Regions from separate parts of the Paenibacillus kyungheensis genome, predicted to be linked through region 2. Evidence: predicted binding sites of a transcription regulator. Region 2 holds the regulator's gene; the other holds the start of a gene.
What was found. The regulator CtsR, encoded in region 2, represses protease genes until heat stress. The targets are predictions, from matches to a motif close to ATGGTCAATAAAGGTCAAACA.
Positions count from the first base shown of each region.

Region 1: the regulator CtsR is predicted to act here: its motif matches at 3,777-3,797, upstream of clpP (ATP-dependent Clp endopeptidase proteolytic subunit ClpP).

Region 1 is NZ_CP117416.1:158,149-166,093, forward strand. It holds gene PQ456_RS00720 (stalk domain-containing protein) at 1-345, opposite strand, end outside; gene PQ456_RS00725 (SIMPL domain-containing protein) at 640-1,401, shown strand; gene PQ456_RS00730 (PdaC/SigV domain-containing protein) at 1,757-2,914, shown strand; gene clpP (ATP-dependent Clp endopeptidase proteolytic subunit ClpP) at 3,073-3,669, opposite strand; tRNA gene PQ456_RS00740 (tRNA-Arg) at 4,027-4,101, opposite strand; gene PQ456_RS00745 (sugar-binding transcriptional regulator) at 4,352-5,383, shown strand; gene gap (type I glyceraldehyde-3-phosphate dehydrogenase) at 5,515-6,519, shown strand; gene PQ456_RS00755 (phosphoglycerate kinase) at 6,654-7,835, shown strand; gene tpiA (triose-phosphate isomerase) at 7,940-7,945, shown strand, end outside.
Region 2 is NZ_CP117416.1:4,449,838-4,457,782, reverse strand. It holds gene serS (serine--tRNA ligase) at 172-1,455, opposite strand; gene PQ456_RS19390 (CtsR family transcriptional regulator) at 2,323-2,784, shown strand; gene PQ456_RS19385 (protein-arginine kinase activator protein McsA) at 2,812-3,336, shown strand; gene PQ456_RS19380 (protein arginine kinase) at 3,350-4,423, shown strand; gene clpC (ATP-dependent protease ATP-binding subunit ClpC) at 4,444-6,939, shown strand; gene radA (DNA repair protein RadA) at 7,138-7,945, shown strand, end outside.

The sequences.
Region 1 (7,945 bases), 970 kb from region 2:
GACCACTGTAGCATCAGGCCCATTCCATTGATGATTATTCAGACGCATTGTTACGCCAGAATTGCTCATGATCATATCAAGCTGATCATCATTTTGCAATAATGTATATGTTTTGACGCCAGATTCATAGCGTAACGTCATTCCTATAGAGTCACGTAGCATAACGACTGGAATCATCGTATTACCACCGATCAAAAGACCATTTTGCGGAAGGCGTGTTCCATTCCATTCTAACTTCACTTCACGCGGCTTGGCTGGAGTGGCAGCTTGAACGGCTGTTGTATTAAAAATTAGAATACTCATCATAAGCAAAATGGAACTCCATAGATATTTGTTTTTTGACATGGTGACTCTCCCCTCATTCTATTATTCCCGATCTCGTGTACTCATTATAGCGCTAAAGTCCATAATGGTGGGATTATATGAGATTATAAAAAAAATAATCTAACTTGTCACGATGAACTTGAACAATGCTCAACTTGTTGTGTGAAATACATACTCTCTTGTCTGATCTCTCTCTATTTTTCGGCCGAGTTTGAAAAACAACTCCTCTCTCCATAATCGCTCAAATAATCAATGATGCAACTTTTATTTGCTCCTTATCGTTTAGTAGGTACAACCAATTAAGGAGTGAATAAAATGAAAAGAACAAGTAAATCCCTAGCTTCATTGATGCTCGCAGGTACATTACTAACTGGTATGAGTGCGTTTGTAGCACTGCCTAGTCATACAACTTATGCAGCGGAAACGGCAGTTACAACAGCACCAGGTGTGATTAATGTGAGTGGTACAGGTAAGTTAACAGTCAAACCAGACATCTCATATCTAACGATCGGAGTACAGACAACTTCAGCGACTGCTGCCAAAGCCCAATCAGCAAATGCTGAGAAAATGGCAAAATTGAATACTTTGCTCAAAGGAGAATGGAAAATTCCAAACGCGGATATTGAGAGTGTTCAATTCTATGTACAACCCAACTATGATTATAACGGTAAAGACCCGCAAAAAGTTACAGGTTATACGGCATATCATAGTTTGCAAGTGACTTATCGTGATTTGGACAAATTAGGTTCATTGTTGGATGCTGCTGCTAAATCAGGAGCTAACAATATCGGTTCTGTTAGCTTTGGGATCGAAAATGAAGATACCTATCAAGAGCAAGTTATTGCCAAAGCAATGTCTAATGCAAAAGTAAGAGCTCAATCGATTGCAAAAGCAGCAAACCTTTCACTTGGAAGCTTGTTGTCCGTAAGTGATCCAGGTGTAAGTGCACCACCTGTTGTATATATGGAAAAACAAAGTGCTAAAGCGCTGGATACTCCTGATGCTGCCGGTACAAATATTGAGCCAGGTACGATTGAATTGAATGCTACACTTAACGTGCAGTATGCTATGAATTAACAGATTGAAGCGTGAATGAATCTGATTAGAGCAAAATAATCAGAATTGTAACTAATTATACGTGCAAATCCACGTATCGTTTCAGTATAGTAGAAGTTTACTAAAGCAGAGCAGTCCTCAAATTAGAAACGTTTATCTTGTTCAATATCTACATGAGCAAGATAAACGTTTTTTTGATATTCAGCAGAAAAACCTAAAAATGTTTTACAGTTTCATCATTTTTAGTAGGGCAATCGTGACTATGTTGTAAATTGATATTGAGTGATTTGTAAATCTCTTGATAAATGTTAAGGATATAATAAAGAAGGTTAAACCAAATATAACATGATACATAATGTTAAAGGAGAGATAATGAATGAACACGAATCAAAACAATACATCTAAAGCACATTTGAAAAAAATCTCTGCGTTTCTGTTAGCAACAACGATGGCTACTGTAGGAACGGTAGCTGTTCTACCAGGAACTTCTTATACAGTACAAGCGGCTGCTGCAACATCGTCTACTGCTAAATCAGCTATTCATGTACAAGTAGAAGGAAAAGCGATCGCTACAACAGGGATTGTGAGTCCAAATGGTAGTTCGCTACTTCCTTTAAAAGACACAGCCAAAGCAATCGGGGCTACAGTAACGTACAATGCTAAAGAGAAAACAGTTACCGTGACCAAAGACAAAAATAAAGCATCATTTGCTCTAGGAGTAGATGTAAATGACGGTGTATTTGTTACCTTAAATGGTAGTACGGTTGGAGATAGTTATGATGCTAAAATAGTCAATGGTACTTCTTATGTAGCTATCAAAGCAGTTACAGATCAATTCGGATATCGTGCGGTATGGAATGGTGCTACACGTACTGTAAATATAACAAAAGAAGGCATGAATAATATTGAACTAACAACAGCTACTCTAAAACCGACCAAAACGAACAGCTATACAGAGATCAATATTAAATATCCAGTCATATCTGGTTTGGACAATTCAGAAGCTGAAGTAGCTATTAATAAAGCTTTCAAAGCTCATGCGCAAACTTATTTGGAACAAACACAAAAACAAGCTAAAGAATTAGGGGCTCCTCCTAAAGATTCAGCTATGACATATGAAATAGATAGTGGTTATAAAGTAACTTATAATCGTAACGGTGTATTAAGTGTGTTAGTAAACGACTATGAATTTCTCGGCGGTGCACACGGCGGGGCTACGCTAACGGGAATGACATTCTCGTTGAAAGACGGCAAGCAAATTCAATTGAGTGATCTACTCAAATCCAATAGCAATTATCGTAAAGACATCGACAAAGTCATTAATGCTGAAATCAAAAAAGAAGATCTTTACTTTGCAGATAGTTTTAAAGGAATTGCTGCTAATCAAGGATATTATTTAACAGATAGTGGACTAACAATCTATTTCCAACAATACGAAATTGCACCATATGCAGCAGGTACACCAGAGTTCTCATTTACTTTTAAAAAATTGTTGCCTACAGGTGTAAATCCATTGGATGCGTACAAAGCTTAATTTTGATAATATAAGTGATCGGATGATAGAGTAATTGCAATATTATGAAGTAAATGTAGCAGTTATTAGACTGACTATTATAAAAAAGAATACAAAAAAGCCTCCGGTTTATATCCCGGAGGCTTTTTCGCGTGTTGTTCCAGCATGCTGGAGTAAAATTATACCCCTTGTGGAGGTGTATTTTCAATCACTTTATCAACTATGCCATATTCTTGTGCTTCAGCAGCAGTCATAAAGTAATCGCGGTCTGTATCTTTTTCAATACGTTCCAACGGTTGACCTGTGCGATCAGCTAGAATTTTGTTCAATTTGTCGCGCATTTTAAGAATACGACGAGCACGGATTTCGATATCTGTTGCTTGTCCTTGTGCGCCACCAAGTGGTTGGTGAATCATGATTTCGCTGTTAGGCAAAGCAAAACGTTTACCTTTAGCACCAGCGTTAAGCAAGAATGCACCCATACTTGCAGCCATACCTACACAGATAGTAGATACATCAGCTTTGATAAATTGCATTGTATCGTAAATAGCCATCCCCGCAGTGATCGAACCGCCTGGACTGTTAACATATAGGTGGATGTCTTTCTCCGGGTCTTCGGCTTCCAGAAACAGCATTTGTGCAATAATCGCGTTAGCTACAACATCATTAACTTCAGAACCTAGAAAAATAATGCGGTCTTTTAACAGACGAGAGTAAATGTCATAGGCACGTTCTCCACGACTGCTTTGTTCAACGACCATTGGAATATAACTCACTAGAAACCCTCCTTCAAAGTTGTACATCATAATAGATTAATTATAGATCAAATATTGTATTAGAAGATACTCATTGTTCTTACCACATTATAGGATAATTCGAATCAAAAGTCAAAGAAAGTCAAACTATCCTGACCAAAAGTGTAGGAACATCAGTAAAATCGGTTAATGAAGAAGAGGGCAACCCAAATTTGGGTATAAAAATAACCAGCATAGGCTGGTTAAAGGGTGTTCTGCATTTATAAGTCAATCACTTAATGTTGCGCAAATAGTTCTTAGATATGATAGAACATATCAAAAGGCATTCGATCATACCGATTACTTATGTAAAAAAGATAATGAAATAAAAAATATAAATGGCGCGCCCGCCAAGAATCGAACTTGGATCTCAGGCTTCGGAGGCCTACGTCATATCCATTGGACCACGGGCGCACATCAAAACAGCAGTACGATTGATTATAGGATATCTACCTATAAAAAGCAAGTTGGCTTGGGAGGAAATCACGGATAAAAACGATAACATCAACCTCTCACAGAATAGTTGTGTTAAAAACTTGCTTCTGCATGAAAAATTGGTTAAGATAGACGTGGGACTTAAAAAGTTATGCCGGGACATTTTGAGTCCATTAAGAATCGCGGATATAATGAACACTGAGCGAGATAAGTTGCAGGAGTGGAATGCATGCGGAAAATATTAGAAATACAAAAGCAGCTTCTGCCCGATCTCACCGAAGTACTCAAAAAAAGATATACGATTCTGCATCAGGTTATGATGGTAGGGCTGGTTGGAAGAAGATCACTCGCCACATCGCTTAATATGACTGAACGCGTCTTACGTGCAGAGACCGATCTTCTCAAATCGCAAGGGTTACTTGAGATTGAAAGTACGGGAATGAAGGTTAGTGAAGCAGGCAAGCAATTGCTTGATGAGCTGGAACCTATTATTCAGGAACTGCTTGGATTATCGAATCTGGAAGAACGTATTCGCACTTTCTATAAGTTGAGACAAGTAATTGTCGTTCCTGGTGATAGTGACATATCTATTATGGCTAAGCAAGAGCTTGGACGAGCAGGAGCCAAAGCGCTGCTCAGTGTCATCCGTGAGGACGATGTCGTTGCTGTTACAGGAGGCTTTACATTAGCTGAAGTCGCTGAGCAACTCAGTCCATCCATACCGGCACCTCTCAAGAATGCCTGGTTCGTACCGGCAAGAGGCGGACTTGGAGAGAGTATGGAATTTCAGGCGAATTCGATTGCTTCCACTATGGCAAAGCGTGTAGGCGCACAATATCGATTGTTGCATATTCCAGATTTATTGCGTGAAGATGCTTATGAATTGCTTTATCAGGATCAGAATATCCGCGAAATTGTCGGTCTGATTCGTAAAGCACGTATCATCATGCATGGAATTGGAGATGCGATGGAGATGGTGCGTCGCCGTAGACTTGAACCCGAGGCAGCGGAAGAAATTCATGCCGCTGGAGCTGTTGCTGAATCATTCGGTCATTATTTTAATGAACAGGGTGAGACGGTGCACCAGATGTTAACGATGGGACTTCAGCTCGATGATATTTCCAAAGCGGAAGTGGTTATCGGTATTGCTGGAGGTCGTAGCAAAGCCAAATCGATTCATGCTGTACTCAAATTCGGTCAGGAAGATATTCTGGTCATTGACGAAGCCGCTGCTAGAGAAATTGTGAAAGAACTAGACTAGTCCTTTTGCTTCATTTTCGAACGTCTAGCAGTCGGCACACAAGATTTACTCTATAATGTTGTCTTGACATGCCTTTTATAAGGTATGTCTTGAAATAAATTAAATACACTATCTCTAGGAGGAATTAACTCATGGTTAAAGTTGGTATTAATGGTTTCGGACGTATTGGACGCTTGGCTTTCCGTCGTATTCAAAATGTAGCAGGTATTGAAGTAGTAGCAATTAACGATTTGACTGACGCTAAAATGTTGGCTCACTTGTTGAAATATGATACAACTCAAGGTAAATTTGACGGCGAAGTTGAAGTTCATGACGGATTCTTCAAAGTAAACGGAAAAGAAGTAAAAGTTCTAGCTAACCGTAACCCAGAAGAACTTCCTTGGGGAGATCTTGGTGTGGATATCGTTCTTGAATGTACTGGATTCTTCACAACTAAAGAAGCAGCTGAGAAACATTTAACAGCTGGTGCTAAAAAAGTTGTTATCTCTGCTCCAGCTACAGGCGAAATGAAAACAATCGTTTATAACGTAAACCATGAAATTCTTGATGGTACTGAAACTGTAATCTCTGGTGCTTCTTGCACAACGAACTGTCTTGCTCCTATGGCTAAAACATTGCAAGATCAATTCGGAGTAGTAGAAGGCTTGATGACTACAATTCACGCTTACACTGGCGACCAAAACACTTTGGATGCTCCACATGCTAAAGGTGACTTCCGTCGTGCTCGTGCAGCTGCTGAAAACATCATTCCTAACACAACTGGTGCTGCTAAAGCAATCGGTTTGGTTATCCCTGAATTGAAAGGTAAATTGGATGGTGCAGCACAACGTGTTCCTGTAGCAACTGGTTCCCTTACTGAATTGGTAACTATTTTGGAGAAAAAAGTTACTGTTGATGAAGTTAACGCTGCTATGAAAGCTGCTTCTGATGCTGAAACTTATGGTTACACTGAAGACGAAATCGTATCTTCTGATATCAAAGGTATGACTTTCGGTTCTCTATTCGATGCTACTCAAACTCGTGTTCTAACTGTTGGTGACCACCAATTGGTTAAAACTGTAGCTTGGTACGATAACGAAATGTCTTACACTGCACAATTGGTTCGTACTCTTGAGTACTTCGCTAACAAAGCGTAAGAATCTTACGTGAACTGAAATAAATATTAATTCCATAAAGCGGAAACAGGTTTCTTGTGTTTCCGCTTTTTCTAAATGAATATCTGTTTTAAATTGCTCGTTAATCAAAATTCAGGGCATGGAGGAACAATATAATGAATAAGAAAAGTGTTCGTGATGTAGAAGTAAAAGGTAAAGTGGTATTTGTACGTGTAGATTTCAACGTACCTATGGAAGACGGTAAAATTACAGATGACAAACGTATCCGTGAAACTTTACCAACAATTCAATATCTAGTTGAAAAAGGTGCAAAAGTTGTACTTGCAAGTCATATGGGTCGTCCTAAAGGTGAAGTGGTTGAATCACTACGCTTAACTCCACAAGCAGAGCGTCTATCTGAATTGCTAGGTCAACCGGTTGCTAAAGCTGACGAAGCTATTGGCGATGCAGTAAAAGCAAAAATCGCTGAATTAAAAGAGGGCGACGTTTTGGTTCTTGAAAACGTACGTTTCTACCCTGGTGAAGAGAAAAACGATGCAGACTTAGCTAAATCTTTTGCAGAATTGGCTGATCTATTCGTAAATGATGCATTTGGTGCAGCTCACCGTGCGCATGCTTCAACAGAAGGTATTGCACACCACTTGCCAGCAGTATCTGGTCTTTTGATGGAGAAAGAATTAGATGTATTGGGTAAAGCATTGACTAGCCCAGAACGTCCTTTCACAGCAATCGTAGGTGGATCTAAAGTAAAAGACAAAATCGATGTTATCGATAACCTAATCACACTTGCAGACAACATCATTATTGGTGGTGGATTGACTTACACATTCTTCAAAGCTCAAGGTCATGAAGTAGGACAATCTCTTCTAGACGAAAGCAAATTGGATGTTGTACTTGGATTCATGGAAAAAGCAAAAAAATTAGGTAAAAAATTGTATCTTCCAGTAGATATCGTTGTTTCTGACGATTTCAGCGCAGATGCTAACACAGATATCGTAACGATTGATAAAATCCCAGCAGCTTGGGAAGGCGTAGACATCGGTCCTAAAACTCGTGAAATTTATGCTGATGTAATCAAAAACTCCAAATTGGTTGTATGGAACGGACCAATGGGCGTATTTGAAATCGCACCTTTCTCTGGTGGTACAAAAGCAGTAGCAGAAGCATGTGCAACAACTGAAGCTTACACTATCATTGGTGGCGGTGATTCCGCAGCAGCAGCAGAGAAATTCGGCTTGGCTGATAAAATGGACCATATCTCTACAGGTGGCGGTGCTTCCCTAGAGTTTATGGAAGGTAAAGCTCTTCCAGGCGTTGTGGCATTGAACGATAAATAAGTTTAAAATGTATATAGATTTGAGTGCTTTGGATTGTACAAAGCACTTCAGTGTGGCTTTGATCAGAACACTGTAGTTATGCAAACAGAAGGAGTGATATCGCAGTGAGA
Region 2 (7,945 bases):
TCTTTTTATTTATATGCTATTTTGTATGATTCTGTTTTTTACATATAGGATTTCTTTTATAAATGTAGATCTGTTGATTCCGCTATTTCACCTAATCAAATCATTATAATTAAATAAATATGAAGACCGTTTTTAAAAGATAATTATAAAGTTTTTATAAGGCATACATATTTATAATTGCTCTTTGTGATTTAAATAAGGGCGAAGTGCAACAGGGATATAGATACTTCCATCTTCACGTTGATGATTTTCTAGCAAAGGGATCAGTATACGCGGTGAAGCTACAGCTGTATTATTAAGAGTGTGACAATACTGAAGCTGTCCCTCGTGATCTCTATAACGTATATTAGCTCGTCTAGCTTGAAAGTCATGGATATTAGAAGAAGAGTGAGTCTCACCATAACTTTGTCTGCTCGGCATCCATGTCTCAATATCATATTGTTTGTAGGTTTTTTGAGACATATCGCCTGTACATACGGCTACTACTTGATAAGGAAGTTCTAGCAATTGAAGTAATTCTTCTGCATTTGCTGTAATCTCTTGATGAATTTGCTCAGATATCTCGGCATTAGCTTCACAAAAGATAACTTGTTCGACTTTAGCGAATTGATGAACTCTATAAAGTCCTCGTACATCTTTACCGGTCGATCCTACTTCACTACGGAAATTCTGAGAAACTGCTGCTAAACGAATAGCACCTTGAGACAGATCAATGATCTCATCTTGATAATAAGATACAAGAGCGACTTCAGAAGTTCCTGTTAACCATTTATCTTCGTTCTCTATTTTAAATGTCTGCTCAATGCCCAAAGGGAAAAAAGCTGTATTACTTAATGCAGAGCCTCTCACCAATGTAGGTACTTCCATAGGAGTATATCCTTTGGCTAGTAGTGTATCTAAAGCAAGTTGTTGAACCGCTCTGTGTAATAGAGCACCTGCCCCTGTTAAATAGTAATTGCGGCTTCCTGCTGTTTTGACTCCTCTTGTAATATCTATCATCTGATGGATTTCGCCTAGTTCGATATGATCTTTAAAAGGAAATGCAAACTGTTGTGGTGTTCCCCATGTACGAATAACGATATTATCTGCGTCTGATTGACCGATCGGAGTATCTGGAGAAACATAGTTAGGGACTAATTCCATCAATCGAGCATACTGTAGTTGAACAGATTGACTGGTTTGTTCCAATTGCTGAAGTTGTAGATTGATTTGTTTCACCTGATCTTTAAGCTGGTGGACAGTGTCGGTAGACAATACCGATTTATTTTGCATATGGCTACTGATTGTCTGTGTTAATTGGTTTCGTTGTTGACGGAGTTGTTCGATTTGTTGCAAGTACTGATTTTTAAGTTGAGCTTTTTCAAGAAGTTCTGCAATAGATATACTTATTTTCTTTTGATCTGCGACCTCTTGTAAGGCTGTAGCATGATTTTTAATATACTGGATATCTAACATAAAATAACCGCTCCTTTTTTCCTAATATAAAGGTAAAATGCACAAAAAAGCTCCTCATCACTTGGGACGAGGAGCTTTTTGCTCGCGGTGCCACCCAACTTGATCAAATACAGATAGTGTATCTGATCCTCTTAGGTTTCGCGATAACGGGCGAAAACCGTTTAACTTAGGAAATAGCAAGCAGTGACTATTCGCTTATGCTATCTCTTGGCGAAAACGCCTCCAGGTTGGATTCCTTTCGATGGCCGTTTCAATATATTGAATTTGTTGTATTGTAACATATAGTTAAAAAAAGTGTCAAGGTCTAGTTTTTATCAAAATTAGATATTAGGGAAATATTATCAGGGGCCAGTCTTTATGAAACTTAAATACTACAAGAATGATATTAAGCCAAATACTTCCAGAACGATATTAAGAATAGTAAACGATAGCAAGAACTATATATTATAAAAACGATATATCATCAGATTATTAATATTTAATTCAATTGTGAAAAACTAAATTCTAAAAAATATGATTTTCTGTATTATATTTTGCTGTAACCCCTTGGCAAATTCTGAAAATATGTTATAATTAATTTAAAGTCAAAGAAAGTCAAAGTCAGCGCATAGTCAAAGTAAGGATGAATACAGTTATTAGATGACGTGAATATGCCTGATGATTTGATGGTAAATAAGATTTATGAACTTTTGATTATAATGATCAGATTATTCATGAATCTATTGTTGTATCATCAAATGCTGTCTTCTTTGGTTTCTTACGATTAGGTTTATGGTTAAGTGATATTTATCTGCTATTTTGAACTTATGATAAATGGGTCAAATTTAGAATAAGTAAATGTTTTAAAACATGATGGAGGAATATACAATGCGTAATATCTCCGACATTATCGAACAATATCTAAAACGAATGCTGCAAGATAGTGGAGAAGGAGCAGTAGAAATACAGCGTAACGATTTAGCTGATCAATTCTCTTGTGTACCTTCGCAGATCAATTATGTAATTAGTACACGTTTTACATTGGAAAAAGGATATCTGGTTGAAAGTAAACGTGGTGGCGGTGGCTATATTCGTATACGGCGTCTTGAATTGCCTGCTCAAGCTATCCTTCATACTCATATTCATGAAAGTATTGGACAGCATATGAGTCAGACAGCTGCTGAAGGTTTACTATACCAGTTGCTAGAAGCTAGAGTGATTTCTAATCGTGAAGCGGAACTGATGCGTGCAGCAGTATGTAGAGATGTTATTTCGATCAAGCTTCCCTACAGGGATGAGATCCGTGCAAGAATGATGAAGGCGATGTTGATTGCATTGCTTCGTCCCTAATCATTCGGGAGAAAGGGGCAATACATGATGATTTGTCAAGAATGTCAGGTAAGACCGGCAACTCTTCATTTTACAAAGATTGTAAATGGTGAAAAAAATGAGTTTCATATCTGTGAAACTTGTGCCCGTGAAAAAGGTGAATTGATTCCAGGAACTTCAGGAGGCTTTTCGATTCACAGTCTACTGTCAGGGTTGATGGATTTTGATTCAAGCAGTAAAGGGCAACTCGCCGGTCAATGCAGTGAAGATGTCCATTGTGAAGAATGTGGTATGACATATACTCAATTTCGTAAATTAGGACGATTTGGGTGTAGCTCTTGTTACAAAACGTTTGATAATCAATTAGATCCTCTTTTTAAAAGAGTGCATGGTAGTACTGCTCATGCCGGTAAGCTTCCTAAACGAGGCGGGATCAAAGTAAAAATCAAACGTCAAATGACTGACTTGAAGCAAGAGTTGAAACAGCGTATTGCTGATGAGGAATTTGAAGAAGCGGCACATTTAAGAGATGAAATACGCGAGCTAGAAAAACAAATTTCACAGGAGTCATAAGGAGGAATAACTTATGCCGAATCTCCGTTTTACAGAAAAACCTTTGAGCGATTGGATGCAAAAGGGCGGAGAATATTCGGATGTTGTTATCAGTAGTAGGGTGCGTATAGCCCGTAATCTGATACATCACCCTTTCCCGATTCTGGCAAATATGGAGCAGGCGCAAGAGACACGGAACCAGCTAACAGAAGTGCTTAGTAATGAAGCACTTCAAGCTCTCGGACCGTTTGAGCCATTGCTTTTGGATGAATTAGAAGATGTAGATCGACAAGTCTTGATGGAAAAACATTTGATCAGTCCGAATTTGTTGAATGACTCCAAAAGTGGAGCTGTTCTGCTAACAGATGATGAATCTGTTAGTATTATGGTCAATGAAGAAGATCATTTGCGTATTCAATGTTTGTATCCAGGCTTTCAATTGCAAGAAGCATGGGAACGTGCGACTCAGATCGATGATGCTTTTGAAGATGTAGTGGACTTTGCTTTTGATGATCGTAGAGGTTATCTTACCAGTTGTCCAACAAATGTAGGTACAGGGCTTAGAGTGTCTGTTATGCTACATTTACCTGCATTAGCTATTATGAATCAGGTAGGTCGTGTATTATCTGCTGTATCTCAAGTAGGGCTCGCTGTACGTGGGTTATATGGAGAAGGTAGTGAAGCGATCGGAAATATTTTTCAAATTTCTAACCAGATTACATTAGGTCTATCAGAAGAAGAGATCATTGATAACTTGCATAGTGTTGTGTTGCAAATGATTGAGTATGAACATCATGCTCGCAGTCGTCTACTCAGTGAATCGAAGTTACGTGTTACAGATCGCATTATGCGTTCGTATGGAATACTGTCTTATGCAACAATGATGGATTCCAAAGAAGCATTTCAACGCATTTCAGATGTGCGTCTAGGCGTAGATCTGGGTCTGATCGACAAAGCTTCGGTTACACAAATGAACGAATTAACGATAATGACACAACCGGGTTTTCTTCAGAAAACATTCGGTGTTAAAATGGGGTCAGGAGAAAGCGATATGTACCGCGCGCAATTGATCCGTAATACATTAAGTAAAGTAAACGTACAAGACTAAACCGTGGAGGTGCTTTAGATATGATGTTTGGTAGATTTACGGAACGTGCGCAAAAGGTTCTTGCGTTGGCACAAGAAGAGGCAGTTCGTTTGGGTCACAATAATATTGGTACAGAGCATATTTTGCTTGGTTTGATTCGTGAAGGTGAAGGCATTGCAGCCAAAGCACTTATCGGTCTAGGTCTTGGACTTGAAAAAATTCAAGATGAAGTTGAATCTCTTATCGGTAGAGGTCAAGAACAACCTACCAATATTGCTTATACACCACGTGCTAAAAAAGTCATCGAACTTTCTATGGATGAAGCTCGTAAATTGGGTCATACCTATGTAGGTACAGAACACATTTTATTGGGATTGATTCGTGAAGGTGAAGGAGTAGCAGCTCGTGTTCTAAATAATCTAGGTATTAGCTTAAACAAAGCACGTCAACAAGTATTGCAATTGCTTGGTAGCAATGAGGCAGTATCCAGTCATCATGGTACACCAGCAAATGTAAGTACGCCTACGCTAGATAGCCTAGCACGCGATTTGACTGCTATTGCTAAAGATAGTAACTTGGACCCTGTTATTGGACGTAGTAAAGAAATTGAGCGTGTGATTCAAGTTCTAAGCCGTCGTACCAAAAACAATCCAGTGTTAATCGGTGAACCAGGGGTTGGTAAAACAGCAATTGCTGAAGGATTAGCACAAAAAATCATCAACAATGAAATTCCTGAAACATTGCGTGACAAACGCGTTATGACACTAGATATGGGTTCTGTAGTAGCTGGAACTAAATATCGTGGTGAGTTTGAAGATCGTTTGAAAAAAATTATGGATGAGATTCGTCAAGCAGGTAACATTGTACTGTTTATTGATGAGTTGCATACGTTGATCGGTGCTGGTGGAGCTGAAGGGGCTATTGATGCTTCTAATATTTTGAAACCTGCATTGGCTCGTGGTGAACTACAATGTATCGGTGCAACAACACTTGATGAGTACCGTAAATATATCGAAAAAGATGCAGCATTGGAGCGTCGTTTCCAACCCATTACTGTAGATCAACCTTCTCCAGAAGAAGCTGTTCAGATCTTAATGGGATTGCGTGATCGTTATGAAGCCCATCACCGTGTAAAAATTACAGATGCAGCTATCGAACAAGCTGTTAAATTGTCTGACCGTTATATTACAGATCGTTTCTTACCGGATAAAGCAATTGATTTGATCGATGAAGCAGGATCTAAAGTAAGATTGAACTCTTATACGATTCCGCCAAATCTTAAACAATTGGAAAGCCGTTTGGAAGATATCCGTAAAGAGAAAGATGCAGCTGTACAAAGTCAAGAATTTGAAAAAGCAGCAGCTTTGCGCGATACAGAACAAAAAATTCGTGAAGAATTAGATACAACGAAAAATCAGTGGAAAGAAAAACAAGGTCGTACTGATTCCGAAGTTACTCCAGAAGATATTGCTGATATCGTAGCTAGCTGGACAGGAATTCCGGTAACGAAATTGAAAGAAGAAGAAACAGATCGTCTGTTGAATATGGAAGATCTATTGCATCAACGCGTAATCGGTCAAGATGAAGCTGTTATTGCTGTCAGCCGTGCGATTCGTCGTGCTCGTGCTGGATTGAAAGATCCTAAACGTCCTATGGGTTCCTTTATCTTCTTAGGTCCTACAGGGGTTGGTAAAACAGAATTGGCTCGTGCTTTGGCAGAATCTATGTTTGGCGATGAAAATGCAATTATCCGTATTGATATGTCCGAGTACATGGAGAAACATTCTACTTCACGTCTAGTAGGAGCTCCTCCAGGATATGTAGGATATGAAGAAGGCGGTCAATTGACAGAGAAAGTACGTCGCAAACCGTATTCTGTAGTGTTATTGGATGAGATTGAAAAAGCTCACCCAGAAGTATTTAACATTTTGCTACAAGTACTAGAAGATGGACGTCTTACTGATTCTAAAGGACGCGTTGTCGATTTCCGTAATACGTTGATTATTTTGACTTCTAATGTTGGTGCAGATGCGATTCGTCGTAATTCTACACTTGGATTCACCGCTGCTGTTGATTCAGGAGCAGATTACAACAACATGAAGGGCAAAGTAACAGATGAGTTGAAACGTAGTTTCCGTCCTGAGTTCTTGAACCGGATTGATGATACGATTGTATTCCACTCATTGGAACAAAAACATATTGCTGAGATCGTAACATTGATGTCTGAAGAACTTCGCAAACGTCTACGTGAATATGCTGTAGATTTCACTTTGACAGACACAGCTAAAGCATTCTTGGCTAAAGAAGGATTCGATCCTGCTTATGGTGCACGTCCACTACGTCGTGCTATTCAAAAGCATATTGAAGACAAATTGTCTGAAGAATTGCTAACTGGTGGTATTGTTAAAGGTGATACACTGATTATCGATGAAAAAGATGGTGCTTTGACTGTAGAGAAAGTAGCTAAAACAGAAGAGCCTGTAGAGAACGTTTCTATCGATACTACAGAATCAGATGAAGCAAAATCATCTAACTGAGTGTAACTTATTTCATCTAATTTACGTCTAATAAAAGGTTGGTCCTTAAGAGCAGAAATTGCTCCGGGATCAACCTTTTTGATGTTATAATAGAGAAGATGTAGCGCAAAGATGTAAAGTTTACAATATTGTTTTACGATAAAACGTATAGAATGTTAAGCTTATAATAAGTTGACATCAATATAGAGGGAGTTATCCATGGCTAAAGTCAAAACCAAGTTTTTTTGTACAGAATGTGGATATGAATCTCCAAAATGGTATGGTAAATGCCCGGGGTGTCAGTCTTGGAATAGTATGGTGGAAGAAAAAGAAAGCAACGTAAAAACGCAAGGAATGAATTCTTCTTTATTTCAAACCAAGCAGAAACCACAAGCGATTACTGAAATTGAAAGCGGGAAAGAACCGCGTATTCAGACCGGTATCGGAGAGCTTAACCGCGTCTTAGGTGGTGGTGTAGTGCCAGGTTCGCTAGTATTAGTAGGTGGAGATCCTGGTATTGGTAAGTCTACGTTGTTATTACAAACTTCACATGCACTAACACAAGCAGGACTACGTGTTCTTTACGTATCAGGAGAAGAATCTGTAAGACAGACCAAGTTACGTGCAGAGCGACTTGGAGCATTATCTGATCAGTTATTTGTACTGTGTGAAAGTAATATGGATTTAATCGAGGAAGCGATTGATCAATTAGATCCTCATTTTCTAGTGATTGATTCGATACAGACTGTTTATCAACCAGAAGTCACAAGTGCTCCTGGTAGTGTATCGCAAGTACGGGAATGTACATCACGCTTTATGAGAGTAGCCAAGATTCGTGGTGTCGCTACAGTACTTGTTGGACATGTTACCAAAGAAGGTGCTATTGCCGGCCCAAGAATGTTGGAGCATATGGTAGACTGTGTTCTTTATTTTGAAGGGGAACGTCATCATACGTACCGTATATTACGAGCTGTCAAAAACCGCTTTGGCTCAACAAATGAAATGGGTATTTTTGAAATGCATGAAG